4 regions of the Sphingobacterium sp. UBA3519 genome follow, and region 4 is predicted to be linked to each of the others. Evidence: riboswitches for the same ligand, from Rfam matches in the RefSeq annotation. Region 4 holds a riboswitch; each other region holds the start of a gene.
The links. Region 4 has a riboswitch for S-adenosylmethionine ahead of B3297_RS18295 (O-acetylhomoserine aminocarboxypropyltransferase/cysteine synthase family protein). Riboswitches for the same ligand answer to the same signal wherever they lie in the genome.

Region 1 (7,985 bases), on a different contig from region 4:
ATCGGTGTTCAAAAACGTGAAAACATGATCGATGTCAGTCTTTTGGAATTCTGTATCCGTGAGGATCTCAACAAAACGGCATGGCGCAGAATGGCTGTCCTTGATCCAATCAAATTGGTGATCACAAACTATCCTGATGGTCAGGTAGAGGATCTTATTGGTGAGAATAACCCTGAAGTCGAAGGCGGTGAAGGTTCACGCTCCATTCCATTTTCAAAAGAGCTCTGGATAGAGCGCGATGATTTTATGGAAGATGCACCAAAAAAATTCTTCCGCTTGGGCCCTGGGCTTTCCGTACGTTTGAAACATGCTTACATCGTTACCTGTCATGATTTTGTGAAAGATGAAAACGGAAACGTGACGGAAGTTCATTGTACCTATGTTCCAAACTCAAAATCAGGAGAAGATACTTCAGGATTAAAAGTTAAAGGAACAATCCATTGGATCTCGGTTCCACATGCGAAAGAAGCCGAAGTAAGATTGTACGACAGATTGTTCAATGATGAAAATCCTGCCGCTGCAGAAGATTTTAAAGCATCGATCAACCCTGAAAGTTTACATATTATCCAACGTGCTTACATTGAACCGGATCTGGCTAACGCTACGCCTGGAAAGGGATATCAATTTATACGATTGGGTTATTTTACATTAGACACACAGTCAACGCCAGACCATCTAGTCTTTAACCGTACGGTTACATTAAAAGACTCCTGGGGTAAGGAAGTGAAGAAAAATGCGTAAAACCGTAACTTCTAAAATAGAACAGGTCGGATTCATTCCGACCTGTTCTATTTTAGGAGCGTTCCTATTCCATTCAATATGCATTGACATACCGGATTTGTATCCCCATTAGCCCTGCTAAACGAGACTCCAGTCCCCCACTTGCCCCCAACTCTCCTAGCAGTTATTCTGGTGCACAATCCGCAGTTGCGCGAATGACATACTTTCATAACGTTTGCTCGTCCTCAGGCGAGACAAATGCGTGTAATAGCCCTATTATCCCAATGTGGCTTGAAAAACTATTACAGCGGATTTACACCTACCCATACTTTCCTATTTTTTACAACAGTAATTTATAAAGGTACATCATCTGCAATAGGAAAAACATCGTATCATTCATTTTTCAACCTGATTATCGTCACTCTTTTGCCCTGATTTTAGCAATAGTTTTACAGCAAACAAAATACCCTTAATGATATGAAAAAGCTACTTTTAATTGCACTAACACTTACCCTAGGCGCACTAAGTTTACAGGCACAAACAATCCCTAATCAACGCTGGCAAATGAGACTCAGAGGTGTGACAGTCATGCCAAACGAATCGGCCAAGATTAATACCATAGGCGGAGACGTCGACATCAATACGAAATTTATCCCTGAACTTGACTTCACCTATTTCTTCACAAAAAACATTGCGGCGGAATTGATCCTTGGGACTACAAAACATAAAGTTAATACAACAGGTTCAAATTTAACTGCCATTGGTGGCAGTCCATCCAGCAATGTGGATCTTGGGAGTGTATGGCTCCTCCCTCCCACACTGACAGCGCAATATCACTTCCTCCCCGACGGTGCCATTAAACCCTATGTAGGAGCGGGAATAAATTACACCATATTCTATAGCGTCAATGCGGGGCAAACGGTTAAAAATGTAAAATATGATAATGCTTTCGGCTTTGCGACTCAACTGGGAATTGATTTTAAGCTATCTGAAAAATATTTCGTGAATTTAGATGCTAAGTATATTCTTTTAAAGACCGATGTCAATGTGGATGCGTCAAACCTCGCCCCCAACCTATCCATACCGGCAAAAGTTGACATCAACCCCTTCCTGCTCGGCTTTGGAGTCGGCATGAAATTTTAATAACTCGGCTCATTCCCTATCCTATATGTATCGAGGCCTCTTCCAATATTTTAGAAGAGGCCTCATCTGGTTTCTTATCTCAAATACGTTAATCCAATGCCCCATTAGGCGTGCCTGGTAATTTGGTTCAGTTCATCATCAAAATTATTCTACGCCGTACCAATTTTGATATTGCTGCCTCAACTGCTCAACACGTGCCAATCGTTTGGTATCCTTTGCTTCCAATAAAATAGCCTTATACCGGTCTACAGAGTCCAAGCCGGTCTGAATATCATTCCACTCAAAGCTCAGGTTTTTCTTATCCATTACCAATTGATGTAGGTATTCCATATTTTCAGCGACATAGTCAAGGTTACGGTCCATCATCCTGTTGGCCAGCTGAGGTTGCCCCGAGCGATACAGACTATCGATAATATCGGCATAATTGATGGCGTCCGACATCGCATATACGCGATCGGGCAATTGATCGTATGCTTTTTTTGCCACCTCCCCAGCTTGTTTGACCTGGCCATTGGCTAAAAGCATTCGGGCAGCTTTTCCAAATATATCACGGGCGTACATGCTTGCAAAGCGGAACGAATCTGTATCCAAGTATTGTGCATTTTTAACATTACCCCAATGATACGTATGCATAATATTGCTATATAACGCCTCCATATTAACTAGCCCACCCTGCTCACTTCGTTTTCCTGTCGACTGATCTGTAGCAGTGACAGGCATCAATCGAGAAGTAAAGCCCTCATTGACCAGGTATTTATCCAGTCCCAACTTAATATCACTTGGCAGCATATTCGAAAAATATATCGGTCTGTCCCAATGATTATTTTCAAGCACGGATAACAGGGTTAAATCCGACCTGGTCAGATGATCATTCGGAATTTCCCATTCCATTGCAGAAACTATAGCTCCCTGAAAATACGCCGGAACCGCATTTTTCTTAACCACCTCGTCTTTATCAATGCGCAATTGGACTTTCTTGGAAGGGAAATAGTTTTCCATATCACCGGAATTCAGCTGAACTTTATACTCCGGATCATCCGATGTGACAAACTGCAATAACTGCTGTATATCTACCGCATTGTCAAGTTGTCTATCTACGAAAGGGATATAATCACGAACGCCTTTTTTCGTCTTTTCAGCGGGAATCGTCACGGGGAGCCCTGCCGCTTGATACGTGGGTTGTTTGGCCTGTTGCATATACCAATCGCCTGTGAGATAGCTTAACACGACAACCCGAACATCCGGACGTACGCCCTCTACTTCTTGCAAATACCATACAGGAAATGTATCATGATCGCCATAGGTAAATAGAATAGCATTTGGAGCACAGGATTCCAAATAATTGCGTGCCATATCCCTTGCCAACGATTTCTCGGACCGATTATGATCATCCCAGTTTTGATGAGCCAAAATAATAGGGCCTCCCAACAGCGCAAAAGAAATACCTGTCGCTAAAGCGTAACGTGTTTGTACAAAACGGTTGAAAAACCGAACAAATGCTATTACTCCCAGCCCAATCCAGATCGCAAAAGCATAGAAAGACCCCACGTAAGCATAATCTCGTTCCCGGGGTTGCATAGGAGTTTGGTTGAGATAAACTACGATCGCTACCCCCGTAAACACAAACAGCAAGGTCAGTACCAAGGTATAAGGTTTATTGTTTCGGTACAACCAGATCGCACCAGCTATTCCGAGTAGCAGTGGAAGAAAAAAATAAGTGTTCCGGCTCGGGTCATGCTCCTGCGATCGAGATATTTTATCTTGCCCCCCTAAACGCCAATTATCCAATGGTCTGATCCCCGACAACCAGTTGCCGTCACTATAGGTCCCATATCCTTGCCTGTCATTCTGTCTACCCACAAAATTCCATAAGAAATATCGGGTATACATATCTCCCAGTTGAAAATTAAAAAAGAACTTAAAATTATCGGAAAACGTTGGCTGTTGCCCTTCTTTCAAATTGAGGTAACTTCTGTAATAAGCTTGATGGCTTCCATCTTGGCTATAGATACGCGGGAAAAAGGTTTCCTTATCAAATTGATATTTGTCTACCTGTGTGAAGGGAACATACTCCGACTTATCTTTCCGATAGCTCGTCTTACTATCGACGCCAACCACTTGCGAGTCATAATAAGGTCCTTTGAGTAACGGTTCCCGTATATATTGTTCACGGCTCAAATATCCTAAAAAAGAAAATACATTATCCGGCGCATTATTGTTCAAGGATGGATTTGCTTTCCCTCGGATCATGACCATGGTGTAGGAACTGTATCCAAATAAAACAAAACAAAGAACCAGCAAGGCTGTATTGAGTGTATATTTCTGCTTTTTATAGGAATAATATAGACCGTAAATTATCAATCCCCCCAATAATAGGCACGAGAAAAAAATTCCGGTACCAAATCCCATTCCCAATGAGTTCACAAATACGAGATCCACTTTAGCCGCTAGACCGACTAACCATTGAATAATTCCCCACAAAACGGCCCCCAAGATCAGCACTCCGACGAGGAAAGCTTTTATTGTCCCTTTCGCATTAACCTGTCTCGCTCTTCGGAAATAAACAACCATCGCGATAGCCGGGATTGCTAAAAGATTTAATAGATGCACTCCGATCGAAAGCCCCATAACAAAAGCAATAAAAACCAGCCAACGATCGCTACCGTCTTCATCTGCACGGACTTCCCACTTTAAAATTGCCCAAAATACAACTGCTGTACATAAGGAAGACATTGCATAAACTTCAGATTCTACTGCCGAATACCAAAATGAATCGCTGAAACTAAATGCCATTGCACCGACAACTCCTGCGCCGAAGATCTGCAGGTAGGTTGACAAAGAAGCTTGTTTGTCTTTGTTGAGTAGCTTTTTAGCAATGGCGGTTATTGTCCAAAATAAAAAGGTAACAGTAATTCCACTGCAAACTGCAGAACCTATATTCATCCAATAGGCGATCTGCCCCTTATTCCCTAAAGCGAGATTAGAAAATATATTCTGAATAAGAAGAAACAATGGTGCTCCCGGTTGATGTGCCACCTCCAATTTATAGGCACAGGCTATAAATTCACCGCAATCCCACCAGCTTACCGTCTTTTCAACTGTAGCGATATATACACAGGTGGCAATTAGTCCGCAAGCAAAACCGAGTAGAGAATTTAATCTATTGTACGTCATAAGGTCAATTGGTCTATTGTTAAAATCCTTTTTAGCACTTTAAGTTAAAAAGTTATCCTGACTCCGACACACGAATTAACACTATTTAACACCAGTACCTGACTGTAAACAGGCTATTCAACACTGAATATAGAGATCGACCTAAACCACGCTGCCGAGACTTTCAACCTATTTCAGGCTTTCACAATGAATATTATCATAAAAAAGGGAGCTTATCTGCTCCCTTTTTTATCATTTTATGAGTTAGGCTAGTTTTTCAACAATCTTCTTTGTTGGACCAGGATTACTCATCGTATAAAAATGTAATACCGGAGCGCCAAATTTAATCAGCTCCTGACACTGTTGTACCAACCACTCTTCACCTACCTGTCTGACGTCGGCATTCGTTTTACATGCCGCGACAGCGTCACTCAGTTCCTCTGGAATATCTAAATGAAAAATTCTTGGCAAGGTCACCAATTGCTTTTTTGTTGTCAGTGGTTTTAATCCCGGAATAATGGGCACATGGATTCCATTGTCCCTACATTTTGTTACAAATTCCTTGTATTTTTCAACATTAAAGAACATCTGAGTCACAATAAACTCTGCTCCCATATCGACTTTTTGTTTCAGATATTTAAAATCAGTATTGAAATTTGGAGATTCAAAATGCTTTTCGGGATACCCGGCTACTCCGATGCAAAAATCAGTCTTTTCCGACGTGATAATGTCTTCATGCAGATACTTTCCTTTATTCATATCGGTTACCTGTTCCAATAGGTCTGTTGCAAAAGCATGTCCACCATCGGTTGGTATAAAATCGGCATCGCCCTTACGTGCATCACCCCGCAACACCAAAACGTTATCTATCCCCAGGAAGTTCAAATCGATCAATGCATTTTCAGTTTCCTCTTTTGTAAAACCCCCACATATCAAATGTGGCACCGCATCCACTTTATATTTATTCATGATGGCCGCACATATCGCCACTGTCCCAGGACGTTTACGATAGGAAACACGTTCCAGTAATCCACTCGCATGCTCTTTATAGATATAATCTTCCCGATGGTAGGTGACGTCGATAAAAGGAGGTTTAAACTCCATCAGTTCATCCATGGTTTTAAAAATACTTTGGATGCCCTGCCCTTTCGCCGGTGGCAATAGCTCAAAAGAAAACAATGTTTTTCCTTTGGCATTCTGGATATGATCGATAATCTTCATTAAAAAACTGTTTTTAGTTTGGTTGGCTTACATCGAAACGCACACGTCGAGGAATCGTTTATCTACATGTAACTTATCTTTCCCACATGGAGTAGGGTAGAATTTAGCACCTTGAACAATACAGGTTGCTAAGGCTTCAACGGGTCTATTCCCTCGGCCTTTCTCTATAAGCGTTGCTAATATCGTTTTAAAAAATCAAAAGACAAAAATATTTTTTCGAAAAGGCAAAAATAGCAGCAAAAAGACTTCAATAAACGATGTTTCAACGTCACTTTAGCTTTGTGTCCATGCAACGACAGGATTCTTCGCGCTACCAAGAGTTAAAGACCTAGAAAAACCAGTAGAATTAACGATCGAGGATCATAGACAGCGAAGAGATTGACTATGCCACAAGAACATTGGCTAAAGATTAGCTGCCAAAGAATTCCGTAAATTTTTGAGATAAAATGTGATCAATAAGAGTCCCCGAACATGGTACTCTTCTTTCGATCCATATTTAAATCCGTCAAATAAATAGTGATAGGCGACTAATGCCTCTTTTTCGTTGTAAAATAATTCCTTCCAAGAATCAGGAACATCTGCCCATGCCTTGAGCACAATGCCATTCTCGGCATAAATAATTGGTGATTCGACACCATCCATTCGATAATCGTGATGGGTGCCAGAGCTTGATATGTGTTGGAAATAAGCGATAGAATAATCTACGAAATTCAAGGCCCTCGCTTTTATCTCCTTTTCACTTTCTGATTTTACCGGAGCATTTCGCCATAAATTCACTTGGCTATCAAATTTACTGGGCGTTTCCCGGATAAGGGTTTTATCTAACACAAAGTTGATATAAAGTCTTTCACTAGTGGGTATACGTGCTGAGCTAAACTGTGAAAAATCACCTCTCAGCTGAACAAAATCTTTTTTTATTTTAACAATATCCAAAGCGACACTACCTTTTTTCTCATCCGTCAATTCTAATCTATCACCGTCAAATTTGTACTTACCAAAGAGTAAGATATCATCAATCGCCATGACAAACTGGTCCTTATCATGAAGCGAAAGAAAGGATCGGTATAGAATAGGATCATTACCATAGGTATCTGCCTCCACATTTTGGGGAGATTCTCTTTTTAATTTATGATACTCATCATTTGGATAGCCCAATATCATTTGGTAGTTACCTTCAGGAAACTCCTTTTTCTTCCCAAAGAAAGTACACGAAGACAATGAGAGTGTGAATAACAGCAGTAATAACGGTTTCAAAATCAATTAATAATTATGCCCAATAGTAATATTAATATATAAGGACCAAGATAAGAAATTACTGCAATAGTAAGTATAGGATATTCAATTGAATAAGCTTGGGGATATGCCTATTCCTTATACAGATCGACCAATCCCTCAGGCAATTCAACTTCAATGATCTCCTCTTCGCCATCAATTCCTAAGATCAAATCGTCGGACAGCGGAAACATCAGTTCTTTGCCATCCATATCTACTGTGGCGACAAATTGTTGTGGGAATTCCTGAACATCTGTTATTTGCCCCAGTTCGCCATGGTTTTCATCGATCACTAAAAATCCGATTAAATCAGTATATCTAAAATCATCCGGGTCTCGCTCGGGCATTTTATCATTGGAAAGATATAGCTTTTTACGAACGAGTACCTGAGCCTTATCGATATGATCCACATCCTCAAATGTTACATAAGCAGTGCTATTTTTTTGAAATTTAATGGCATCAACAAAATAAGGAAC
Region 2 (7,985 bases), on a different contig from region 4:
CGCTGTATGAAACTCGGCGCTTTTGTCCATCCGGATCAGGCTATGCGCAGAAAGTAAGGTGCCTTCCCTCGTTTTGACGAGCCTGGAAAACACCTCGGCAACTTCTTTTTTCTCTGACGACCACATAATGTTGGCTTTTACAGATATATGCATCCAAAGTTTGAGCTCTTTGCCATTAAAATTGCTTTGAATAAATTGTTGGGGATAATCCTGCATTGTTGCTGATGGAGAGATTTTTTCATCCTCCATGTACCCGCGCATCAACTTGAGCAAGCTCCTACGGTTGCTATCATATGCAAAGTCCGGGATACAGGAGAAGTGTTTGGGGAAGCGTAACAAGGCATCCATAAAGGATGGGTCTGAATTGTAAAGTTCTTTCCAGCGATTGAAGAAGCCCATGTGGTTAAAATTGAAATTGACCATCAGAATCAAAAAGCGGTAATGCCAGTTTTTACTCTGGCGCTTGTCTTCAGCCAATTGGCAAAGTGATTCGATCATTTTGGTTAGGTAGTTCTGATGTCGGTATTGAATATAGGGAATCTTGCCATTTTCAAATAGGCTGTCCATACCCGAAAGGATCTCGGTGAGATAGGCTTTAGGTATGCTTTTCTGAGCCAACTTATCCAGAATATAGGGCATATGTTCGTATACATATTCATGCAGCCTCAGATAATAATGCTCTGGCAGCGGCGTACAGGGATCAATATCTTTTTTAAAGAGCTGTTCGATTCGCTCAAGTAATTCTTCTAAGGCAAATAGCGCTGCAGAACTCACAATTTTACGCACGTTACAGAAGCTATACAACAAAGAGTGTAGCCGCAACAATTGAGTATGGTAGATTTGGATAGCCTGACGTGCATTATTTACCTGAATAATCTCCCGATGGGCTTGTAGTGCCAATGCAAAATTAGTATTGCAGGCCTCGGTGATCTCACCCAAATGGTTTGGAATATCTTTGTTATCAAGATAAACCAAGGCTTCTATGAGCGTTGTCAGCTTCTGTAAACTTACGATCATCTATACCTCCTTTTGATATCCTTATGGTACCATGGCCAGCCAAATCTCCCGGGATGCATCTGAAGTATGAGTGAATCTCCTTCATTGGTCTGTTCATGTAGTTGGGGATTGACATTAATCGAAACTTTTTCTTCCTCACCTTCATAATTGAACGAAAACCATAGTTCGTATAGGTCACAGCAAGCAGGGCATTTCTGGATAACAATGGCGGGTATGCGTACAGCTTTTGCATTTGGGATATGCTGGCAATTAGCCATGATCAGCAGCATACGGATATACCAGGTACATGCAATGATCATGATGGGAAATTGGATCCCATAAAGTTTGAAAAGGTCTGTCTTTCTCCAGAAAAACAGATGTGCCATTGCGCAGATGATAAAGGCTGTCGGTATGCCCTTTTTTACAGCTGTCCAAAAGGGTTGTGAGCTGATCAGCAGCTGGTAGGGAAGGCGGTCAAATAGTGCTATGCTGCTGACCTGAATACAGACAAAAAAGATAACGAAAAGCTGCATGACGCGTTCTTGGCCACGCATTTCCAGAAATGGGATAAGAATGATCATTGCCCCGATGCTATAGACGCGCTCGCTATGTGACCGGGCCCAGAAAATCCCATATAAGGTAATCAGTACAGCAATTGCAATAAATACATAATTGCGGCTAAATAGCAGTCTAAATTTCTTTATCGTCCTCATGATTTATGGTTTAATAATCAGTGAAGTTTTACGCTATAAATTTACCCACTATAGCATGAAATTTCAGTGAATATCCCAACCATTTCAATGAAGGTCAATTTTTTACAATGAGGGCTAATTTCTTGACAGCGAAATAGGATTTTCTAGCAACAAAGAATTAAATTTTTCATCCAGCAGGGGAATTATTTGAACCGTAAAACGATGCAAAAGCATTGATTTAAGTTAGTTGGACATCGTTTAATAAATAATTGGCTAAATTTATATAACAAAAATAAGTATGTAAATTTTAATAGCGTTATTAAAATGTCGTCTGTACATGAAAAGTTTTAGCAAAAATAGATATCAGGATAATAGAACATTGACGGTGCAGTATCCCGATGGGATCTGGCAGTTGATTGCATCTTTCATTTTTGGAGGATTCTGTTGGTATCTGGGCTATCGGGGCGCCTTGGCGGAATGGCTTTTAGACTGGCCGGTAACCTATAGCTATCTATTTTTTGTATTGATGGTAGCGATTATTTTCTTTTATATACGATTGGTTATCGTAATATTAGACAAAAAGCAGAACTGGCTGGTTAACCCCGAAAAACGCGCCGGTATGCAATTATTTTTTTGCTGCATACTTCCGACGCTTTTATTGTTCTGGATCATTGGCCCCGATCCACAGGCGAAGGATGAATGGCTGCTGTTTCCTTTAATGGTCATATTTAGCGGTATTCTGGTCCTGAACATGTCCTATACAGTTTATTTCTACGTCGCTGTTTACCACAGGCAAAAAATATTGATTTTAGAACAGAAAGAAACTATCCTGCAGCAGGAATCAAGAACGATAGATCTCCAGGAGCAGATTGAGCTGCTTTCTCCGGGCATCGAAGAGCTGAAAGAGATCCTGGAAACAGCAGGGGAAGATAGAGATGTGGATGCAATGGATGAAATAGACTTAGCTCTGTTAAGATCCATGGATCTGGAACAGGAAGTATTCCTGCTCAATAATAAAATCTTGTCCCAAAAGATATCCTATAAGGATATCGGGATTTTTACTTATAAAAATGGTATAGTCAGCCTTTATTTAAGAACTGCGATGGACGAAAATCTGACTTGTGGCGAGCAGCGCAGCTTAAAGGAAGTTGTCAATAGCACGAAGGGATTTGTACAAAAGATAGACCGGGATAAGGCTATACCTTTGGATATGATCCAAGCTTGCCTGCAACTGAAACGGGGCCGATTGCGTATCCTGCTCAAAATCCCTTTTGAGGGAAGGTATAATTTTGAGGTATCCGATAAAATTGCAAAACATATCAGAGAATGGGTCATGATGCAGGTGCCAATAGAAAAGGAGCAATAAAATTGAATAGATGAACTTTAATAGATAGATTATGGAAAAAGTAAGGGACAATACCTGGAAATGCCGAGCTACTGGTAAAGTTGGATTTCCTTCTTTAATTGAGGCGCAATGGGCAATGCTTCACTTTAAGTTCAGATCCCGGATGAAAAACAAACTGGATGGTAAACGTATCAAACACAGGATGGGTAAAGATGCCTGCAAAAGGGCTTATTATTGTAAGTTCTGTAAAGGTTACCATATTACCACTTGGGAAAAAGGTCACTTTAATAATTACAAGACCAAAGCCGAATCCTGGGAGATACCGAAAGGATTAGGAAATTGGAATTATTCAATAGAATAATCCCGTGGTCTATTTTCTATTCTAATTTTTTTCCTCTATAATATTCATTCCAGCTATCCTTCGCATAACCTTTGCCCAGATATTTAAATGTAAAAGCAGTTGCATCTTTTATCTCCTGACCAAAATAATAGACTTTCCAGCTATCTTTGCTGTATCCATCACCGAGAAGAACAAAGCTTTGGTCGGATACATCTTTTAGTCGATTGCCTCTATAATAGACATTCCAACTGTCTTTGGCATATCCTTCATCCAGTATTTTAAAGCTGGGCGCAGAGACATCTTTAATCTTAACGCCACGATAATAGGCATTCCAGTTGTCTATTGCATAAGCATTGCCAAGGTCTTTGAAAGATCGTGCATCGACACCTTCGACCATCTTATCCCTGTAGAAGATCCGGTTGCCTATGTTGACATAATCGTTTTCTCTGTCATGTCGAAACGTCGTCTGAGACGTAGATCTTTTATTGTGACGACCTTGTTGAGCAATACTTTTCTCCAATATACATAGCAATGCAAAGGAAATAACAAGCATATTTTTTAAGTGGATAAAGGCCATAATGTATCTGTTTTATAATATGATATTTATATTGAATCCCTCCTTTATGACCAAGATAATTCACCGAAGATTTAATCATTTTATCATTTTATTTCTCGTTATCCTTATCCGTTTCAAATGCAACTATTTTGGAATCCAAATATTTTTTTGTATATTGCTGGTTATGAGTTTTAAAGAAAAATTAGAGAACTGGCGCACGTCAATCAATCGCGCCGGTAGTGGTGAGGAATTGTATATTTTGCTTTTGAACTATAAAAGGTTTATCAACAAAAATTGGGTGGACGATTTTGGCGATCCGGGCAACTGGAAATCGGAATTAAATCAGGTCATCAGCAAAGTAAGAAACAAGGTGGATGTAGCAGATATCAGAGCCTGCCAAGATTTATCGTCCTATCAGGACGATGCCCGGCAGACCGCACATTCACTCAATCATACCTTAAAATATCATCACTCATTGACAAAAGGGTAGGCTAGGCCTACCTTTTTTTGCCGATAACGATTACTGTAAAGGAATCAGGACATTCTGTTCCAAGCGTACAGGGACATGCTTCACCGAGGTAAAACCGTCTTCCTTGGAAATGATGTTGGAAAGATCCAGTCCTCTTTTGGAGAACGTACTGATCAAAGCTGTTCTAAAGGTTGCTTTGGCTGAACCCCAGCCTTGTCCTAAAATCGTGTCATTGTTGAGCTGGATCAGTTCATCTGTTGAGTAATAACTGAATTTTTCCAGTAAGTGTTGGTAAAGATTTGTTGTAGTAGCCATACAATTTAAAAATTTAAAGGATTAAACCATAAACTGTATCCAGATCTTGTTGGGAAAATAATCGTTCTGTGACGTTTATTTTGGTCGAAACCCGTATTAATTTACCACCGCGGTGCCTCCACTCGGTTGGTATTGCATCATGCAATTCTGAATACTCTACAAATATAATAGATTATTTTTTATAATAAAAAATATTTTTGTTTTTAAGGGTAAATGAGCGCTAACAACAGGAATAGGGAGTTCAAAAGCGAGGCGCGTTGTTGGCTGTGATTTGGTTATGAAGCGGATAGCTGGGCGAAAAATTTATCATGTTACTGTAATCTCATCGAAAATACTTTTAAAAACAGAGATAAGACAATACTTTTGCGCCATGAATAGAATTGCGGAAATTAACGAATACATTGCTACCGAACGCGAGGTATTATTGCAACACCCTTTGTATCGTAAGATCAAAACGATCAAGAATCTACGTTCTTTTACAGAAGGGCATGTGTACGCTGTATGGGATTTTATGTCTTTACTAAAAGCTTTACAGATTAAATTGACCTGTACGACTTTACCTTGGTTTGCGAGTGAGCATCCATCAACACGCTATCTAATCAACGAAATTGTCTTGGCTGAGGAATCGGATGAATACATTGATGGCCGCCGTTTGAGCCACTTTGAGATGTATCTGGACGCCATGGATGCCATGGGTGCCGACCTTCATCTGGTCAACAAATTTATTGCTCAAGCCAAAAAATCGAACAACATATTCGATGTCATTGCAACGACCACATTGGACAAGCGGATCAAAGACTTTTTGAATTTTACATTCGAAGTGATTGCTGAGGGCGAGGTGCATAAAATTGCCGCAGCATTTACATTTGGACGCGAAGATCTTATCCCGGGAATGTTTACCTCTATTTTGGAAGAAATTAAAACAAACTTTCCTACAGCCAATCTGGATAGCTTTATTTATTATTTTCAACGCCATATTGATCTTGACGGCGACGAGCATGGACCGTTGGCGATGCAGATGATCACAGATCTTGCGAAGGACGATGAGGTTAAATGGACGGAAATGAAAGAGATCAGTAAAGTTGCGCTACAAAAGAGAATCCAGTTGTGGAATGCAATAGAAGATTCCTTATACGGATAATCTATTATTATACCGTCGAGAAAGGCCTTTCAAATCATGATTTGAAAGGCCTTTTTTATGTGCTGTAAAAAAGGATATTGTAAGGACTTCTTGGCAGATATTGGTCTTTTTGTTTGAATTGATGAAAAAATGTCTTTTTTCCATAACATATTGGCGTTTGTGAAGAAATCCAAGTTCCAATAAGTGTCTAAGTTTGCAACGCAAAAAAATTACATAGCACACGTGAACTTTTTTCCTCCCTATTGGGCAAAAGGCATACTAACCATGGGATTGTTAGTATGCGCTATTTCGGACACCTTCGCCCTCGATTCTTTGCGTATGTCGCTGAAAGACATGATCGACAAAGCACTACAAAACAGTAAATACATCGAGCAGTCCTATTTGCAGCTCAAAGAAACTGAGGTGGCAGTACAGCAGCAACGCATGGAGTTGCTCCCTAAGATTTCCGCCAGAGCTTCTGCTAGTTATGCAAGTAATATGCCTGTATATGACCAGGGGCTTTTAAATAAACCTTCCCAGCATGATATCATTCATTACTTGTACGATAGCGGCCTGGATTTTTATCTGAACCTCTACAATGGGCATCGGGACCTAATGAAAATAGAGTCCAAAAAACTGGAAAATGAGCTGGCTAGAATCGATTGGAAGAATGCCGCAGCACAGACGAAATTGGAGGTTTGCAATCTTTTTTTGGATTTGGAACTGTCGTATAGTAACCGATCTTTAATCGAGCAGGATATTGCTGATCAACGGGTACAGCTCAAGGAGATTGAGCATCTGTATAAGGCGGGCGTGGTATTACACAGTGACGTCTTGCGTATTTCGTTGGAACTTTCGAAGCGGGAACTGTTGCTCGTGCAGATCGGTCATGATATTCAGGCTGCAAATCAGAAGCTGCAGCTAATTGGCGGTATTACAGCAGAGATTATCCCCTTGACCGAACCTTTTAAAGTGGAAAGCCCCAGCTATGAAGCGCTTGTTGCCGAAGCGCGAAGCCATGCTTTTTCCCTTCTAAAATCCGAACAGGAAGTTGTTTTGAAGAAATTGTCGGTCAAACAGGCGCGATCAAATTATCTTCCTGAGTTGGGTTTGACCAGCACATTTACCTTTGCCAATCCACAGGTCTTCTTGTATCCCTATAATCCCAGCTGGTATAATCTGAGTATCACAGGGCTCAAATTAAGCATACCGATCTCGGCTATCTATCTCAATAAAAACGTGGTGCGCGGAGCACAGATCGCATTGGATCGACAAGAGGTAAAACACCATCATGAAGAGGAGATTCTGGAAAATCAGCTGTTACAGGCCCTGTTGGATTATCAATTGGCTATTAAGCAGCAGGACGTCTGTCAAAACAATAAGGCGTTGGCGCAGGAAAATGCACGAATTATAAAAAACAGGTATTTTAAATCATCGGCTTTGATTACGGATCTATTGGATGCTGATATGCAATACCTAAAAACACTTTTTGATCTTGAAACCGCACATATTGCGATACAGAAACATTATTATTTTATCGAATTTTTGAAGGGTACTATCTAATGAAACCTAAATCACGAAGAACAGTTGTGGAGGCACAACTCACTCGAATCACCAACTGGTTGGCCGGAATTGTCTTGTTGGCCTTGTTGTTATGGGGCGCTCAAGCATTATGGATGCGACTGCGGTATACCTACACAAATGATGCACAGGTAACGCAGTATATCAATCCCATTGTTTCCCGGGTAGGAGGATATGTAGTTTCTGTGCATTATCACGATCATCAATTGGTTAAACGGGGTGATACCTTGTTGCTTATAGATAATAAGGAATATAAATATGAGGCTGATCAGGTAGCGGCATCCGTCAATAAGGAAGCTGCAGAGATCAATGTTCTTCATAGTCAAAAGGAAATTCTCCAGGCGGAACATGAATCTTTACGCACATCAATTGCTGCCGGGGAGGCTCGGGTAACCAAGCAACAGTTGGAATATGATCGATATAATTATTTGTTTCAGGAAAAGTCTGCAACGGCACAGCAACTGGAGGATGTAAAAGCGACGTTGGATGTGTATAAGAGTGAGCTGGCTTCGTTAAAGCATAAATTACAGGCTTCACAGGAGCGTGTGCATGATGTGGATATGAAAAAAGG
Region 3 (7,985 bases), on a different contig from region 4:
CATGTGTCTAATTTTTAAAAGTTTTTAATAATTCTTATTTTAGTTGATGGTCATTGGCTATGAACGCCGAATGATCTTAAGCAAAGGTGGGGCGGGGAAATAACTATAGTCGTCTATTTACCATTTGTATTCGACTATAGTCGGTTGTAACCGTTTGTTGTCGTTTAATCTTCCGTTATGAGTTCTGGAGAAAAAGTCTGCCTTGAATGTGGCAAAGTAATATATGGCCGTTCGGACAAGCGATTTTGTGATGATGCTTGCCGGAACGCCTATAACAATAAATTAAATAGCGACCAGACCAATCTGGTGCGCAATGTGAATAATATCCTACGAAAAAACCGCCGTATTTTATTAGATGCATTGAGTGGGGAGGGTATGGTGAAGATCCAACGTGAAAAGTTAAAGCGGTTGGGATTTGATTTTAAGTTTCATACACATACTTTTTCCAATAACAAGGGGCAGACCTATAACTTTATTTACGAAACAGGCTATCTGTTGTTGGAGAATGATTGGGTATTGATTGTTCAAAAGAAACCGCTGTGATATTGATCGCAACATTTCATATGTATTGGTTTAGTTTGCAGAACTGAGCTTGGCTTTTCTTATTGCGATATAATTAAAAATAGTAAACGTTAGAATCAATATGTAATAGCATACTGGGATGAGTAGAAAATAGGCGCTATTAAAGATATTGGTTAAAAAAGACGGTAGTGCAATTTTAAAAAAATCTGCAATAATGATATAGCCTATGAAACTTCCGAGAAAAAATAGTCCAACAGCGTGTATTATAATTATTTTTTTTAGGTGCTTACTGTATAAGGCGTCTTTGTTTTGTTTCGTATAACCCATAATTGCTGGGACCAATAGCCCTAATAATGGATTGACCAAAAAGGTGAGCGATGATAAGTATAGCGCTTTAATACTTCCTGTTTGATTGTTGTCGATACTGATTTGATTTACATTTGGCATAATGAGTTGTACTAATGGTATTTCCAAAATTTGACTGATCTGTTTGAGACTAAATCCACTGATTTCTTCCGTGCCTTTTTCTATGCGTTGCACTGTTCTTAGCGATACCCCCGCTTGATCGGCGAGTTCCTGCTGCGTTAGTCCCTTACGTTTTCTTGCTAGTTTGATTAATTGATTAGCTGATTGACTTTCCATGGTTCAAATATGGGGAAATAGTCGGTGAATTTTAGTGAAATTGATGCGACAATAATATGCCAATATCGTGCTGAACAATATAACAGATTAATAATCAAAAGTTTTTGGAATTTGGTAAATATTTTGAATCTTTGCAATTCAATAGAGTAATTAATAAAAACGGAAGAATATGTTTGCAATATTAGAAAATCCCGCTTCGTCCACAGAGAAGATTCTCGGGAATATTCTTCGGAATACGGCCCTTTCCTAATCTTCTTCTTAATACGTTAAGTAACCTAGGTTGATATTGGCTAAAACGTGGCGCTCGAAATGGTAGTCCACTTTTCCAATATGCTTAGCTTATTCAGGAGTTTTAAAAATCCAGTTACTTTCAAAGTTATCGTGAAAGCTGGATATGAATGTTATGTTTTAGAAAATTTTATGAATTCAGTAAATAAATATGTCCTTCAGGCGCTGGATAACTATCCGATGTATTTGGAGGAGACCATGGAATCCTTATCCTATGCGCTATCCTATGATGAGTCCAATACAATGGCGCTGTGTTTGATGGGAAGAGTTCATGCCGAACAGCTATTGGACTATGAGCAGGCAAAAAGGTATTTCCAGGAAGCTTTGGTGCATAATGTGCAGGCACTGGAAGTATATCCTTATTTCATTCAGACATTGATTGATATGGGGGAGTATGAAGCTGCAAAAAAGACGATCAAATTTGCTTTGACACTTCCGGCCATGCCCTTGACAGGAATCTGGATCAAGAAAGCACTGCTATTTGAAAAAATGAGAAAATACAAAAAGGCATTGAAGGCGTTAAAAAAGGCTAAACTTGAAAATGTTGACCTCGATTTTTCGTCAAACCTGAAGGCGATTGAAGATCGGATTAAAGGAAAACAGGAAATTAAGAACGGGAACGAAAAGGAAAACAAGAAAGAACGGAAGAACAGCCGAAAATAATCTCACCTTATTCGGATAACAGTTTTTATTTTGAACGAAGCCCAATAAAGAAGCCCTAGCTGAAATTTCAGCTAGGGCTTTATCAATATAGTTTAAGAATTATTCTGCTCTTAAGATTTTCGCAGCCTCAACCATAGACTCTAAAGCCGCTTTGGTTTCTGGCCAAGCACGAGTTTTCAAACCACAGTCAGGATTAACCCAAAGTTGTTCTGCTGGAACTACTGCTTTTGCTTTGCGCAATAGATCTACCATCTCATCTTTGCTTGGAACACGTGGTGAGTGAATGTCATAAACACCTGGACCAATATCATTTGGATATTTGAAATCACCGGCGAAAGCATTCAATAATTTCATTTGAGAACGTGAAGTCTCAATCGTAATAACATCGGCATCCATTGCAGCGATATCTTCGATCACATTATTGAACTCAGAATAACACATGTGTGTGTGAATCTGTGTATCGTCTTCAACATTTGATGAAGAGACACGGAAAGCACGTACTGCCCAGTTCAAGTAATCTTTTTGATCAGCTTTACGTAACGGTAATCCTTCACGGATAGCTGGTTCATCGATTTGTATGATTTTGATACCTGCTTTTTCCAAGGCTTGTACTTCATCCAAGATCGCCAATGCAATTTGGTAAGTCGTTGTTGAGCGCGGTTGATCGTTACGTACGAAAGACCATTGTAAGATTGTTACAGGACCAGTCAACATACCTTTAACCGGACGATTTGTCAATGATTGTGCATATGAAGACCAACGGACAGTCATATCTTCAGGACGGTATACGTCACCATAGATAATCGGAGGTTTTACACAACGTGAACCGTAAGATTGTACCCAACCATTTTGTGTGAAAGCGTAACCAGCCAATTGTTCACCGAAGTATTCAACCATGTCATTACGTTCGAATTCGCCGTGTACTAATACGTCGATATCCAATTGCTCTTGAAGACGGATGGTGTTTTCTGTTTCTTCTGCGATTGCTTTATCGTATTCTGCCTGCGTAATAGCACCCTTTTTCAGATCTGCTCTCCATTTACGAACATCTTTCGTTTGTGGGAATGAACCGATAGTTGTGGTCGGGAACGCCGGTAAGTTGAATTTCGCTTGTTGCGCTGCTTTACGGTCTGCAAATGCTGAAGTGCGTTTTGCATCGTCATCAGTAATATTGCTTGTACGTGTTTTAACCTCTGGTTTGTGGATCAATGGAGAGGTACGGCGGCTTTCAGCAGCCGCTTTGTTCGCTTCGAAGCGTTTTGCTGTTTCAGCATCAACTTCTCCCTCCGCTAGTACGGCTAAGTCTTTTACTTCAGCTAATTTTTGTTTAGCAAATGCTAACCAGTTTTTTACTTCAGCTGGTAGCGATTGTTCATTGTGTTCATTGTCTAAGTCAAAAGGAACGTGCAACAGTGATGAAGAAGGAGCTACCCATACACGGTCTTTTCCTAATGCATCAACAGCCTGTTTGATTTTAACCAATGATTTTTCGTAATCATTTTTCCAGATGTTACGGCCTTCAACAATACCTAAAGATAATGTTAATGAAGCAGGAACTTTAGCCAATACCGTATCCAATTGATTTTCACCGCGTACCAGATCCAAATGTAAAGCATGGATAGGTAGGTTAACTGCGATATCTTCGTTGTCTTTTAAAGATTCGAAGTAAGTCGTTGCGATTAATTTGATATTTTTTGCTGCTGCAGCTAATTTTTCGAAAGTAGGTTGATATAAAGCTTTTACTTTAGCATCTAAATCCAATGCTAAGAAAGGCTCGTCAATCTGAACATATTGTGCACCAGCATCAGCTAGTTTAGCTAGTATTTGCTCATATACTGGAATAAGTTTATCCAATAAATCGATACGGTCGAAGCCAGCTTCTTTTTCTTTACCGATCAAAAGGTATGTAATAGGACCTAATAGAACTGGTTTAGTATCGATGCCCAATGATTTTGCTTCGTTGTATTCATTTAAGAATTTTTCGGAAGTCAATTTGAATTCTTGATCTTTGGTGAATTCTGGTACCATGTAGTGGTAGTTCGTATCCAACCACTTGGTCATTTCCATTGCAGTCACGTCGATTCCTTCTTGTTGGAAACCGCGCGCCATGGCAAAATATAGATCTAAACTGTAATTGTTGTCTACTTTATTCAATAAAGAATGGTAGCGAGCAGGAATTGCACCAACAGTGAGGGTTAAATCCAATACTTGATCGTAAAAAGAGAAATCATTGGAAGGGATCAAATCTATTCCAGCATCTTTTTGTGTTTTCCAATTGCCTTCACGAATTTTTTTTGCTGTGTCCAATAATTCCTCAACAGAAGATTTTTTAGCCCAATAGGCCTCATTGGCTTTTTTCAATTCGCGGAACGCGCCCACACGAGGGTAACCTAAATTGTTAGTCAATAACATAATGAATGTTTTTAATATTTCTTTTTCAACTATATTTCTTGCTAGAGAGAGAAGGACACACTAGAATTTGGTGACTTCGGCTTATCATTCCCATATCAAGTAGGGTAGAATTTAGCACCTTGTCAAGGGACAGGTTGCTAAGGCTTCATCGGGTCTATTCCCTCTGCCTTTCTCTATAAGCGACGCTAAGTTAGAACATTTCTTTTTGAAATGCAAATTTTTTATAAAAGTGCGTCAATTTTTTATATTCTACTAAGGATGAAATTGTTTTGTTCTTTTATTTTCATCCACGAATTCGAGTAAGTCACGCTTGAATACGTGTGTAGCATAAAAAGGGGAATGACTATATTTTTCATTCCCCTTTTTTTAGCTGACCAAAAGTTTGTAACCTTTTCCGTGCACATTGACAATTTCAACTTTGCTATCTTCTTTTAGATATTTACGAAGTTTACTGAGAAATACATCCATACTTCTACCCGTAAAATAGTTATCATCATGCCATATTTTTAACAACGCTTCTTCCCGGGTCAGCACATCATTTTTCTTTAAGCAAAGCAAGCGGAGTAGTTCAGCTTCTTTCGTGGAGAGTTTTTGCATCTGTCCTTTGTAAGAAATCTGCTGACTTGTATAATCAAAGAAATAATCGCCAATTTCAAATTTATCCGCAACCACTTCTTCTTCTTTGTCTCGAACACTGCGTTTCAGCAAAGCATTGATGCGGAGCAATAATTCTTCCACTCGAAAAGGCTTGGTGATATAATCATCTCCTCCTAGCTCAAAGGCTTCGGTCTTATCTTCCATCATCCCCTTTGCTGTGGCAAAGATAATAGGAACAGTATTGTTTGTTTTTCTGATTTCACGTCCAACTGTAAATCCGTCCTTTTTTGGCATCATGACATCAAAAATACAAAGGTCGTAGTTATTTTTTTTGAATTGAGAAATCGCTTCATCTCCATCCGTGCATAATGTGACGTCAAATTTTCCCTTTAATTCGAGATAGTCTTTTAAAAGATCCCCCAAATTAGGATCATCTTCTGCTAATAATATCTTTTGCATAATGAATATATTAATTTTCACCAATGTCCCTTGATGCTGATAAATCAGCCTTCCTCAACCTTTGAAATTTTTTAAAGAGGAAATATACAAAAAAGGAACGTTTTATTTTTTAATAGGCAAAATTACTTCAAAGGTCGTGCCTTTATCTTTTTCACTTTTAACTGTAATTTTTCCGTTCAGCCTTCTCAGAATGTCCTGTACATAACTTAAGCCAAGGCCAAATCCTTTGACATTATGAACATTCCCAGTTGGAATACGGTAAAACTGGTCGAAAATCTTTTGCAGGTGATCCCGGCTCATCCCAATACCATTGTCGGCTATGGTGACAACAATGGTGTCGCCAACATTTTTTGAATTGATGTTGACATGTAAATCTCCTTTGCTGTACTTGATGGCATTATCCAAAAGATTGTAAAATACATTGGAAAAATGTAACTCATCACCAACGACAACATCCTTGGTCGCTGCAAGATCTATACTGAATTTCCCGCCAATATTTTGCATCCGTAGCTGCATACTATCCGTTACTGCCGAAACAAGATCATTGATGCATACTTCTACCTGGTCGAGTTTTAGCGTTTCTTTTTCTAGTCTTGCCAAATCGAGCACACGTTCAATATGATTTCCGAGTCTAACATTTTCGTCGTAGATGATATTAGCCAATTTCTGAACGCGCTTGTGGTCGGCATTGATGTCTGGATCTTTAAGTGACTCACTGGCAATCATAATTGTTGCAACAGGTGTTTTAAACTCATGCGTCATGTTGTTGATGAAATCCGTCTTCATTTCCGAAACTTTCTTTTGTCTGAAGATGATAATCAGTGTATAAGCAAAACACCCCACCAACAAGAAAAGCAGTGCCAGCATGGGCAGCAACAGATAGCCCATATTATCGGCAATTATCGCCTTTTTATTGGGGAAATAGATGGTTAATTTTCCTGGCGCAGCACCGATATCACCTTTAAAAAGTGCCGTTGAGTATTTGGTTGTATTTGTTGGGTTATTTAAAGCGGCTTCGTTTAAAATATTATTTAGTAATATATTGTTTGTGCTCCATATTTCAATATTGAAAGGAGCTTTAATGTCGCGTTGAGCCAACTCCTCTTTGATAAGTTCTTGAACGATGATCACATTCAATCGATCCTTTAATGGACGTTTAGCAAGCTCCATTCCAATAGCAATATCTTCGATGTAGTCTGCTTTTTTGCCGCCCAGCATGGCAACGGAATCATATACATTAAAGCCACTCCACGCGTTTTTTCTGTTGAGGATATCCAATCTTTTTTCCAAATCAGAAATTGTTTTCGCAAGTTTCGCATTCTCTCTTGGAGGTAATGTGGCTACCCGGAATTTTGTTTGTTGATTGACCAGTGGGTCCATTAGGGGGATAACAAACCGCGTGCTATCGTCCTTCCCATTGATCTGATCATCTACCTTTGAAGCATTTAACATGATAAAAGCCTGTACCAAATTATCGTCGGTAAGCTCATTTGAAACAGAAAATTTGATAAATTTCTGGTACTCCGGTCTTTTGATGTATGTTTCGTAGAATGAATTTTTGATTTCAATTACATTTGGATACAATGCACGTAATTGGTCTTCTTGCTCTTTAAAGTTTGAGAAAACAACATGTTGTTTGTTTTTTAATTCTTCAATTCTATACTGTATTTCGAGTTGCTCGGCCAAAAGACGTTGTTTGGCCTGTTCCTGCTTGGATTTTTCAATGTTACGCTCCTGTTGAACCTTAGCGAAGTCAACTACCTCCCGTCGTTCAAGCTTACCGGCAACAGCTGTAATCGCAGCATTGACGGACTCATCAAATAATTGAGACTTTTGGCGATAAGAATCTCTCAGAAAATAGAATTGCATGGCCAATACCCCAATTAGAGCGAGAGACATCAGTCCAATGATTAATACAATGCTATTTTTCTTCATTAGTATTGGGTATTAAATAAATGTATTTTGAATATATCAAAAAGTTTATAGCGCTCAGTTTATTTACCATTTGCGTATTCATCCCTTATGCCATGTGAGCGGCCATTTAAGGTGCGATAGCTCATTTTTTCTTAAATTGTTACAAATATAAAGATGCTAATGTGTTTTGTAGCTGTTTTAACAATGTTTAACAGCAATCTGTTTAAATATAGATGCTGTTCTTTGTAAATTAGTGAATAGAAATGGATTATGTGCTGAATTGCGCTGTGGACAAATTTTAATCTACGCGGTTGAGTCTAACTGCTGGAGAAGTGAATAAGCCGAATATGACGCGTTCATTGGTACAATGAGTGCTCTTTAATAACTATATAAAGATGAAAAGCTACGTATTATTATTGGTATTGTCTTCCATAGGGACCATTGCTTTAGGACAAGTAAAGGTGAAACCGCAGATTCCTTTAATGGAG
Region 4 (7,985 bases):
CTATTGCATTTGAAGCTGTATTTTCCAATAAGCGCGACACTTCATCTGCAGAAAGATAAGTAGGCTTACCATCAATCATGATGATCACATTACTTTTTCCACGTAGGTTGATCTTTTTGTTGTCTAAAGTTACCCCCGGGACCTTTTGCAAGAGTTCCAATGCGTTATTTCCGGTTGCCAAAATACTGTTCTCGACATTGAGCACAACTTTATCAAGGTGACTTTCAATTAATGGCTTCTTGCCAATTACCTGCGCCTCATCCAGCACTTTACTTTCCAGCTGTAATCGAATCGTATCCAGCACCTTGAAATCACCCGCACGCAGCATTATTTCCCCAGAACGATAAGTACCATAACCCACCGTGGACACCTGTAAGCTGTACTTCCCCTCGGGTATCGCAAACAACACAATTTCTCCATTTTCGTTGGATAAGGTTCCTTTTAACAAGACATCATTGGGTTTACGAAACAGTGAAATATTTGCGGCAGCAATGGGCTTGTTGTCCTGCCCAACAACGACAGTACGTAATTTCCCCCCGTCAGACTGTGCTGAAACGGGTCCGGCATTAGAACACAGGAATAAAACAATAGAAAATAAGAGCAATTTAATTTTTTGTGGTTTCATAATGTAATTTCTTTGGGCTATCGATCGGATAGTCAACTTCATAATAATGACAACAAACCTCGTGTATTCATTACACGTTGACTAGCAGAAATAGACAGGTAGTGCGATTCACTCGGTAGACAACCAAATAATATCGGTAAACCCTATCCTTCGCTGATCGCTTTTACAGCGGATAGGATCATGCGAGATAATTTTGAATCTTCTGAAACATATCGTAGGAAAATGACATCGAATCAAAATAAAAATTCAAAAAACAAATAAAATTCAAAACAAATAAATTGTATACAAAAAATATTAAGCATAATATTTGTATTTTTGCATCGAAAATTAGTAAACTGATTCATGAGCACTGTATCATTGAAGAAAAGACTCTACCGTATTTATATCCTTATAATACGATTTATGCATGGCGAGCATGCTGGAGACGCATTACGTAATGTTGCAGTCAGTATTTTGCCAAGTTTGGCGATCTATTTATTGGGAGCGCAAGCGAGCACGGCTATCGGAATCGGTGTCGGATCGTTGTTAACGACACTCACCGATCCTCCTGGCAACAGAAAAGATAAACTTTCTTCAGCTCTGGTATGTATTCCCACCTTCTTTATTGCATCATTGTTTACAGCTATTGTATTTCCCTATCATTGGCCCTTGGTTATCGTGCTAGCGTCAGCCGGTTTTATATGCACCTTATACGGCATTTTTGGAGCCCGCTATGCTGCAATTGGAAACATGACATTGATTCTCATGAGTTTTGTGATCGGAATGGCCCCACAACACCCCTTTGCGGTTAGCTTACAGATTACAACAGGGTCCATAATATATTACTTTTTTAGCCTTTTACAAGCCTATATACAACCTTATCGCTCTTTAAAACATGCCATGGCTAATGGCTTTCATGGATTGTCCCAATTTCTATTGATACGATCACAGTCTTACGATCCCGATATTCCTTTGAATATTACGTACAGTCGCGTAGGAAAAATTCATGGCCAGATCAGCGAACAGCAGGAACAAATCAGGTCTCTTCTGTTTCGAGAAAAAAAAATCATAAGCCAACAGTGGCATAAAAGCAATTATTGGCTCAGTCAGGTTTATGGATTAATTGACCTCCATGAGTTAATTATTGCGCTTGATCATGACTACGATGCAATTCGCAAAAATCTTGCAGACACGGGCAGCCTCCCCTTAATTCGTCACACAATCAAATTATTAGCGTTAGAAATCGATAGCTTTTCACAACCCAACAAGAGGTTCCGGTATGCACATCAATTATACCATAATAACTTTAAAATTAATGCCCTCTTACGGGATTTAAAAGAAATTCAAGAACAACAGGCCGATCCAGCAAAAGGTATATTATGTTCGATCATAAGCAACATCGAAGCAATTATTGATGTACTCAACAGAATCCAGGTCGCTTTTTATCAAAATCAGGAAATTCAGGATAAGATTGACACCAGCGAGTACCAACAATTTATCAGTCGACCATTACGTAATCTCGCTGATCTAAAAAGTAAACTCCATCTGAATAATCCGCTTTTTCGATTTGCGGTTCGGATGGCTCTTCTTTTTGGAACAGGTGCATTGATCGGTATTTTATTTTTGGATTTTAAATATACCTATTGGATCTTACTGACGATCGCTATTGTTGCCAGGCCAGCATTTTCAATGACAAAAACCCGTAATATAGAACGTATTGTCGGTACATTCTCGGGTATTATAGTTGGTGTGTTCTGCTTAATTTCTATTCATTTTCTTCCAGCACTCCTAACCATAGCTGCATTGGGTCTTTTTGGATTCTTTTTGTTCAACCGATCTAACTATATGGTCAGTGTCATCTTCATTACCTTGGGAATTGTGATTGCACTCAATCTGTTCGAAGGCAACATCAATCTCATTTTAGGCAGCCGAATACTTTTCACACTGATTGGAGCATTCTTGGCTATAGCGGGTTATTTCTTGATACCTGTACGCCAGAGCACAGGCATGGTTCAGCTGGCAAAAGAGGTATCCCTTTACAACGCGCATTATTTCCAGATCATCAATAACCGTCTGTCGGACGAAAGACAAAGTTCGTTTGATATACGACTGGCTCGTAAAAAGGCGCAGACCGCCATGGCCCTGTTTTCAGACGCCATTAATCAAATGAAAAAAGAACCCGAGCACAAATGGATGGATTGGTCACATATTCACCATTTTCAGGCACTCGCATATCAGGTCAATTCCCATTTGGTGGGCCTCTCGCTATCGTTAAACAAAAAGACGAATCGCCACCTCGCCTATGATATCCATAGTAGAATCGATGCGCTTAAACCTCTCCTAACAGATTTAAATCAAACTGCAGAACGGATCAATTTAAAGAAATCATAATACCCGATTGACAGTTACTTTTGCGGTTTCATCGGAAGATATGCGATGCCAATCGGCATGTTATTCAAAATTCCTTTAACTAAAAAATACCATTTCTTTTGCTTTAATAAAAAAAGAGTTTATATTTGTGTCGTCTTCGAAAGAAGATTTCTAATCAACACCTCCCTTCATCAGTAGGTCTTGATTTATAAAGAAGTGGCGAGAGACTGGCTCAATGACCCACTGGCAACCTTCAATTTGTTTGAAAAGGTGCCAATTCCTGTCCAAAACAATATCGTTTTGGAGCATATAAATGACATAAGACAATGATTATTAAATTACTGAAGTCCATTAAAAATTCAGGTTCAACACAAGTGAACCGCACGATAAGCGAAAGTGTAACCCATCGTACAATTGTATCGATGCGAATGCGAATGCGTATGCATATGCACTTCCATGCTTGTTAAAAATCATTTCCGTTTTCTTGGATAAAGATTTAACAGACCCTTCAAGGAGGTGTGTATGCTTCTCTTTTTACTTTGCAATTTCTTTTTGAACCCTTAAAATCTGATATATTATGTCTTCAAACAAAAATTTAAAATTCGAAACTCTTCAGGTTCACGCTGGCCAAGTCGCTGACCCTACTACGGGATCTAGAGCAGTTCCTATATATCAAACAACATCTTTTGTATTTGAAAATGCCGAACACGGCGCAAACTTATTTGCATTAAAGCAGTTCGGTAATATTTATACACGGATTATGAACCCTACTACGGATGTTTTCGAACAACGTATTGCGGCACTGGAAGGTGGAGTTGCAGCTGTTGCTGTTGCATCCGGCCAGGCGGCACAGTTTATAGCTTTAAATAATATTTTGGAAAGTGGTGACAATTTTGTTGCGGGATCCAACTTATACGGCGGTACATTCAACCAGTTTAAAGTTTCTTTTAAGCGCCTAGGCATCGAAGCTCGTTTTGCAACAGACGCCGAAGCCGATAAAATTGAAGCGCTCATTGATGATAAAACAAAAGCAATCTATGTTGAAACAATCGGAAACCCAAGTTTCAATATTCCCGACTTTGAAAAAATTGCTGCCGTAGCAAAAAAATATGACTTACCATTAATCGTCGACAATACTTTTGGAGCCGGAGGTTATTTATTTAAACCTCTGGAGTATGGTGCAAATGTGGTTGTTGAATCGGCAACTAAATGGATCGGTGGACATGGCACAAGCATTGGCGGTGTCATCGTCGACGGCGGAAACTACAATTGGGGCAATGGAAAATACCCGCAATTTTCCGAACCATCTGAAGGCTATCATGGTTTAGTATTTTCCGAAGTTTTCGGTGAAAGCGGACCATTCGGAAATATTCAATTTGCCATTCGGGCGCGTGTGGAAGGGCTCCGGGATTTCGGACCAGCACTCTCCCCTTTCAATTCATTTTTATTATTACAAGGACTTGAAACCTTGTCTTTGCGGGTGCAACGCCATGTAGACAACACTTTAGAGGTCGCAAAATGGCTTGAGGCGCATCCACAGGTAGAAAAAGTAAACTATCCGGGATTAAAAAGCTCTCCGAGCTTCGCTAACGCACAAAAATACCTTAAAAATGGCTATGGCGCGGTACTTTCTTTCCAGCTTAAAGGTGACGCAGCGCAAAAGGCCAATAGCTTTATCGACAGCTTAGAATTGATCAGTCATTTAGCCAATGTTGGTGATACGAAGTCATTGATTATTCATCCAGCAGCTACAACCCATCAACAATTGAGTGATGAAGATCAAGCCAATGCCGGAGTCTTCAAAGGCTTATTACGTCTTTCTGTAGGAATAGAGCATATTGATGATATCAAAGTTGATTTACAACAAGCTTTTGATAAAATTAAATAATCAGATTTTTTCGGCTTAAAACTTAAACGTGAAATGAGTAAGCATATATATCTGCACCCGGAGCCTTTTGTATTTGAAAATGGAAGAGAGCTTACTGATTTACAAATCAGTTATGAAACATTTGGCAAACCCAACGCAGATCGCAGCAATGTGATCTGGGTTTGCCATGCATTAACGGCCAATGCAGATGTGCTGGATTGGTGGTCCGGTCTTTTTGGAACAGGTGAGTTGTTTGATGCAAACGATTATTATATTATTTGTGCCAATGTCATAGGATCAGCATATAATAGCAGTAATCCGCTATCTGTAAACCCAGCAACCGGACAACCCTATTACCTATCTTTCCCCGAATTCACAGTGAGGGATTTGGTTCACGCACATCAAGTCCTTGCGGACCACCTGGAAATCAAACAAATAGAGATCCTTATCGGGGGGTCATTAGGCGGTCAACAAGCATTGGAATGGGCCGTATCGCACAGTATAGCCATCAACCATCTCATCGTGGTTGGAACAAATGCCGTCCACTCACCATGGGGTATTGCATTCAATGAAAGTCAACGTCTGGCCATTACAACTGATCGAACCTTTTACGCCAATCACCCTGATGGTGGAGCTAAAGGATTGAAAGTTGCACGCGCTATGGCACTGTTGTCTTACCGCAACTATACAACGTATGCCAACACGCAAAAGGAAGATGATAACGAAAAACTCGATCATTATAAAGCATCCTCCTATCAGAACTATCAGGGTGAAAAATTGGTGAAATGCTATAATGCGTACAGCTATTATTTCCTGACCAAAGCAATGGACAGTCACAATTTAGGTCGGGGAAGACGATCTATTGAATCTGCTTTGGCGAGCATTGATTGTCCAACTTTAGTCCTGAGCGTTAATACAGATTTGTTGTTTCCGCCACAAGAGCAACAATTCATCGCGCAACATGTTCCCAATGCCCATTATCAAGAGATTGAATCGACCTATGGCCACGATGGCTTTTTGATCGAAACAAAAAAACTCACAAAAATCATTAGCAGCTTTCTGCGGGAACAAAAAGAATACATAAACGAATTAGTATAAGAGAGTAAATAATATATAAGAGAATTTAAGAAGAGATATGAGTAATAAATTAACAATAGGGATGTTTGGGTTTGGTGTCGTAGGCCAAGGTCTTTACGATATCATCAAAACCAAAGATCTTAATCTGGAGATCAAGAAATTTGTCATTAAAAACGGAGATAAAAAACGCTCGCTACCAGCAGATTTATTTTCTACCGATGCCGAAACAATTTTAGGTGATCCAGAAATTAATACTGTTGTCGAACTAATCGATGATGCCGAAGCAGCATACCAACTAACTGTTCGTGCTTTGAAATCGGGGAAAAATGTGGTATCTGCCAATAAAAAAATGATTGCCAGCCATTTGGAAGAGCTGGTTGATATCCAACATGAATACGGGACCAGTTTATTATATGAAGGTGCCGTTTGCGGAAGTATTCCCATTATACGGAATTTAGAAGAATACTATGACAATGAATTACTGCATTCTGTCAGCGGTATTTTTAATGGATCTTCCAACTACATTTTATCTAAAGTTTTCAACGAAAATCAGCAATATACAGATGCTTTAAAGAAAGCACAAGAACTTGGTTTTGCAGAAACAGATCCAACGCTGGATGTAGGTGGATTTGACCCCAAATTTAAGGTATGTATTGTTGCTTCGCATGCGTACGGTATCTATGTCAAACCAGAAGATGTGTTCAATATTGGTATTGATAAATTGGGACAGCAAGATATTCGTTTTGCGAAAGAAAAGAACCTCAAGATCAAATTGATACCGACGGCAAAAGAGATCGACGGCGACAAAGTTGTACTTTATGTATTACCACGCCTAGTAGGCAAAGACAGCATGCTCTATAATGTAGAAAATGAGAACAATGGAGTATTGGTGAAAGCGGCCTTTGCAGACGAACAATTTTTCTATGGTAAAGGAGCAGGTGGCCACCCAACAGGTTCTGCTGTGCTATCGGATATCGCGGCTCTTCGCTATGGATACCGCTATGAGTATAAAAAACATTTAGAATCCAGCACATTAAATTATAGCCAAGATTATTTAATTAAGGTTTATTTGAGATATACAGATGATACACTGATTGAAAAGTTAAATTTCAGTGAAATCACAGAACGATATTACGCACCAGATTTCAAATATGTCATCGGACATATTAATCTTCAACAAATCGCAGCCCATAAAGCTGATTTGGATCAAGAGGGCAATTTTATTGCTGAAATCGCGTAGGCAATCAACAAACCAACCTACCTTGAAAATAGCCCTGAATGGGGCTATTTTTTTATCTTATATTTAGTCACCTTTCAACTTGAGATCTAAAATCCCACCTTCCACCAAACGTTCAAAAGGAAGTTGCCAACCTTTCCACAGGCGATTATTCAACCGAACTTGATCAACAATAGAACTATTGGGTTGCTCTTTCTTCACCTGAATGATAAATTTATTTTTTCTTAATTTCTTCGGCAATTGTATCGTTACCCGATCGAAAAGTGGCGCGCCTATCTGAAGTGCGGGCTTCTCGGTGGTGAGACTTCGGACATCGAATAGGCCGATACTCGACAAGACATACCATGCTCCAAGCTGTCCTTGGTCTTCGTCTTGTCCGTAGCCATAGCCATGTATCGCATCGTTACCATAAAACTCATTGCAAATTGCCCGTACCCATTTTTGACTCAGATCAGGTCTACCAGAAAAATAGAACAGCCAAGAGATATGCAGGTTCGGTTGATTACCGTGATTATAAAGACTTTCAATCCCTGCGAAGGCGTCAATTTGTGTACCACCTCCAAACACATTCTTCTGCGACACCGTAAAGATACTATCCAACCGCTGATTGAACAGATCCTTTCCAACGAGTTTAACCAATTCTTGTGGGACATGCGGAACATAGAACGTATACTGCCATGCATTTCCTTCCTGAAATCCACGCCATGGTTCATAAGGGTTAAAGTTTGAAATGAATCGTCCAGTACTATCCTTTGGCCGCATAAACTTCGTCTCGGTATCATACAGATTGCGCCATCCATTGGATAATTCCTGAAATTTAACATAGTCTT

Region 1: it holds a riboswitch for S-adenosylmethionine, as region 4 does, so the genes downstream of both, B3297_RS14035 (methylenetetrahydrofolate reductase) here and B3297_RS18295 (O-acetylhomoserine aminocarboxypropyltransferase/cysteine synthase family protein) in region 4, are expected to answer to the same signal.
Region 2: it holds a riboswitch for S-adenosylmethionine, as region 4 does, so the genes downstream of both, B3297_RS11925 (5-oxoprolinase) here and B3297_RS18295 (O-acetylhomoserine aminocarboxypropyltransferase/cysteine synthase family protein) in region 4, are expected to answer to the same signal.
Region 3: it holds a riboswitch for S-adenosylmethionine, as region 4 does, so the genes downstream of both, metE (5-methyltetrahydropteroyltriglutamate--homocysteine S-methyltransferase) here and B3297_RS18295 (O-acetylhomoserine aminocarboxypropyltransferase/cysteine synthase family protein) in region 4, are expected to answer to the same signal.

What each region holds. Positions count from the first base shown of each region.
Region 1 covers NZ_DFPI01000024.1:347,993-355,977, forward strand. The annotation lists gene B3297_RS14020 (glutamine--tRNA ligase/YqeY domain fusion protein) at 1-741, shown strand, start outside; gene B3297_RS14025 (OmpW/AlkL family protein) at 1,198-1,863, shown strand; gene B3297_RS14030 (DUF2723 domain-containing protein) at 2,008-5,037, opposite strand; gene B3297_RS14035 (methylenetetrahydrofolate reductase) at 5,281-6,237, opposite strand; SAM riboswitch class I at 6,308-6,410, opposite strand; gene B3297_RS14040 (hypothetical protein) at 6,640-7,491, opposite strand; gene rimM (ribosome maturation factor RimM) at 7,602-7,985, opposite strand, start outside.
Region 2 covers NZ_DFPI01000022.1:192,635-200,619, reverse strand. The annotation lists gene B3297_RS11955 (hypothetical protein) at 1-1,017, opposite strand, end outside; gene B3297_RS11950 (hypothetical protein) at 1,014-1,709, opposite strand; gene B3297_RS11945 (hypothetical protein) at 2,026-3,054, shown strand; gene B3297_RS11940 (hypothetical protein) at 3,086-3,394, shown strand; gene B3297_RS11935 (DKNYY domain-containing protein) at 3,411-3,950, opposite strand; gene B3297_RS11930 (hypothetical protein) at 4,114-4,419, shown strand; gene B3297_RS11925 (5-oxoprolinase) at 4,450-4,713, opposite strand; SAM-I-IV-variant riboswitch at 4,780-4,873, opposite strand; gene B3297_RS11920 (DUF3050 domain-containing protein) at 5,084-5,854, shown strand; gene B3297_RS11915 (TolC family protein) at 6,119-7,396, shown strand; gene B3297_RS11910 (HlyD family secretion protein) at 7,396-7,985, shown strand, end outside.
Region 3 covers NZ_DFPI01000011.1:173,477-181,461, forward strand. The annotation lists gene B3297_RS06240 (single-stranded DNA-binding protein) at 1-3, opposite strand, end outside; gene B3297_RS06245 (hypothetical protein) at 178-543, shown strand; gene B3297_RS06250 (helix-turn-helix domain-containing protein) at 574-1,164, opposite strand; gene B3297_RS06255 (hypothetical protein) at 1,585-2,115, shown strand; gene metE (5-methyltetrahydropteroyltriglutamate--homocysteine S-methyltransferase) at 2,215-4,527, opposite strand; SAM riboswitch class I at 4,606-4,709, opposite strand; gene B3297_RS06265 (response regulator transcription factor) at 4,894-5,583, opposite strand; gene B3297_RS06270 (sensor histidine kinase) at 5,686-7,518, opposite strand; gene B3297_RS06275 (hypothetical protein) at 7,893-7,985, shown strand, end outside.
Region 4 covers NZ_DFPI01000026.1:276,620-284,604, forward strand. The annotation lists gene B3297_RS18285 (TonB-dependent receptor domain-containing protein) at 1-625, opposite strand, end outside; gene B3297_RS18290 (FUSC family protein) at 968-2,995, shown strand; SAM riboswitch class I at 3,178-3,290, shown strand; gene B3297_RS18295 (O-acetylhomoserine aminocarboxypropyltransferase/cysteine synthase family protein) at 3,552-4,862, shown strand; gene B3297_RS18300 (homoserine O-acetyltransferase family protein) at 4,896-5,939, shown strand; gene B3297_RS18305 (homoserine dehydrogenase) at 5,977-7,158, shown strand; gene B3297_RS18310 (GH92 family glycosyl hydrolase) at 7,222-7,985, opposite strand, start outside.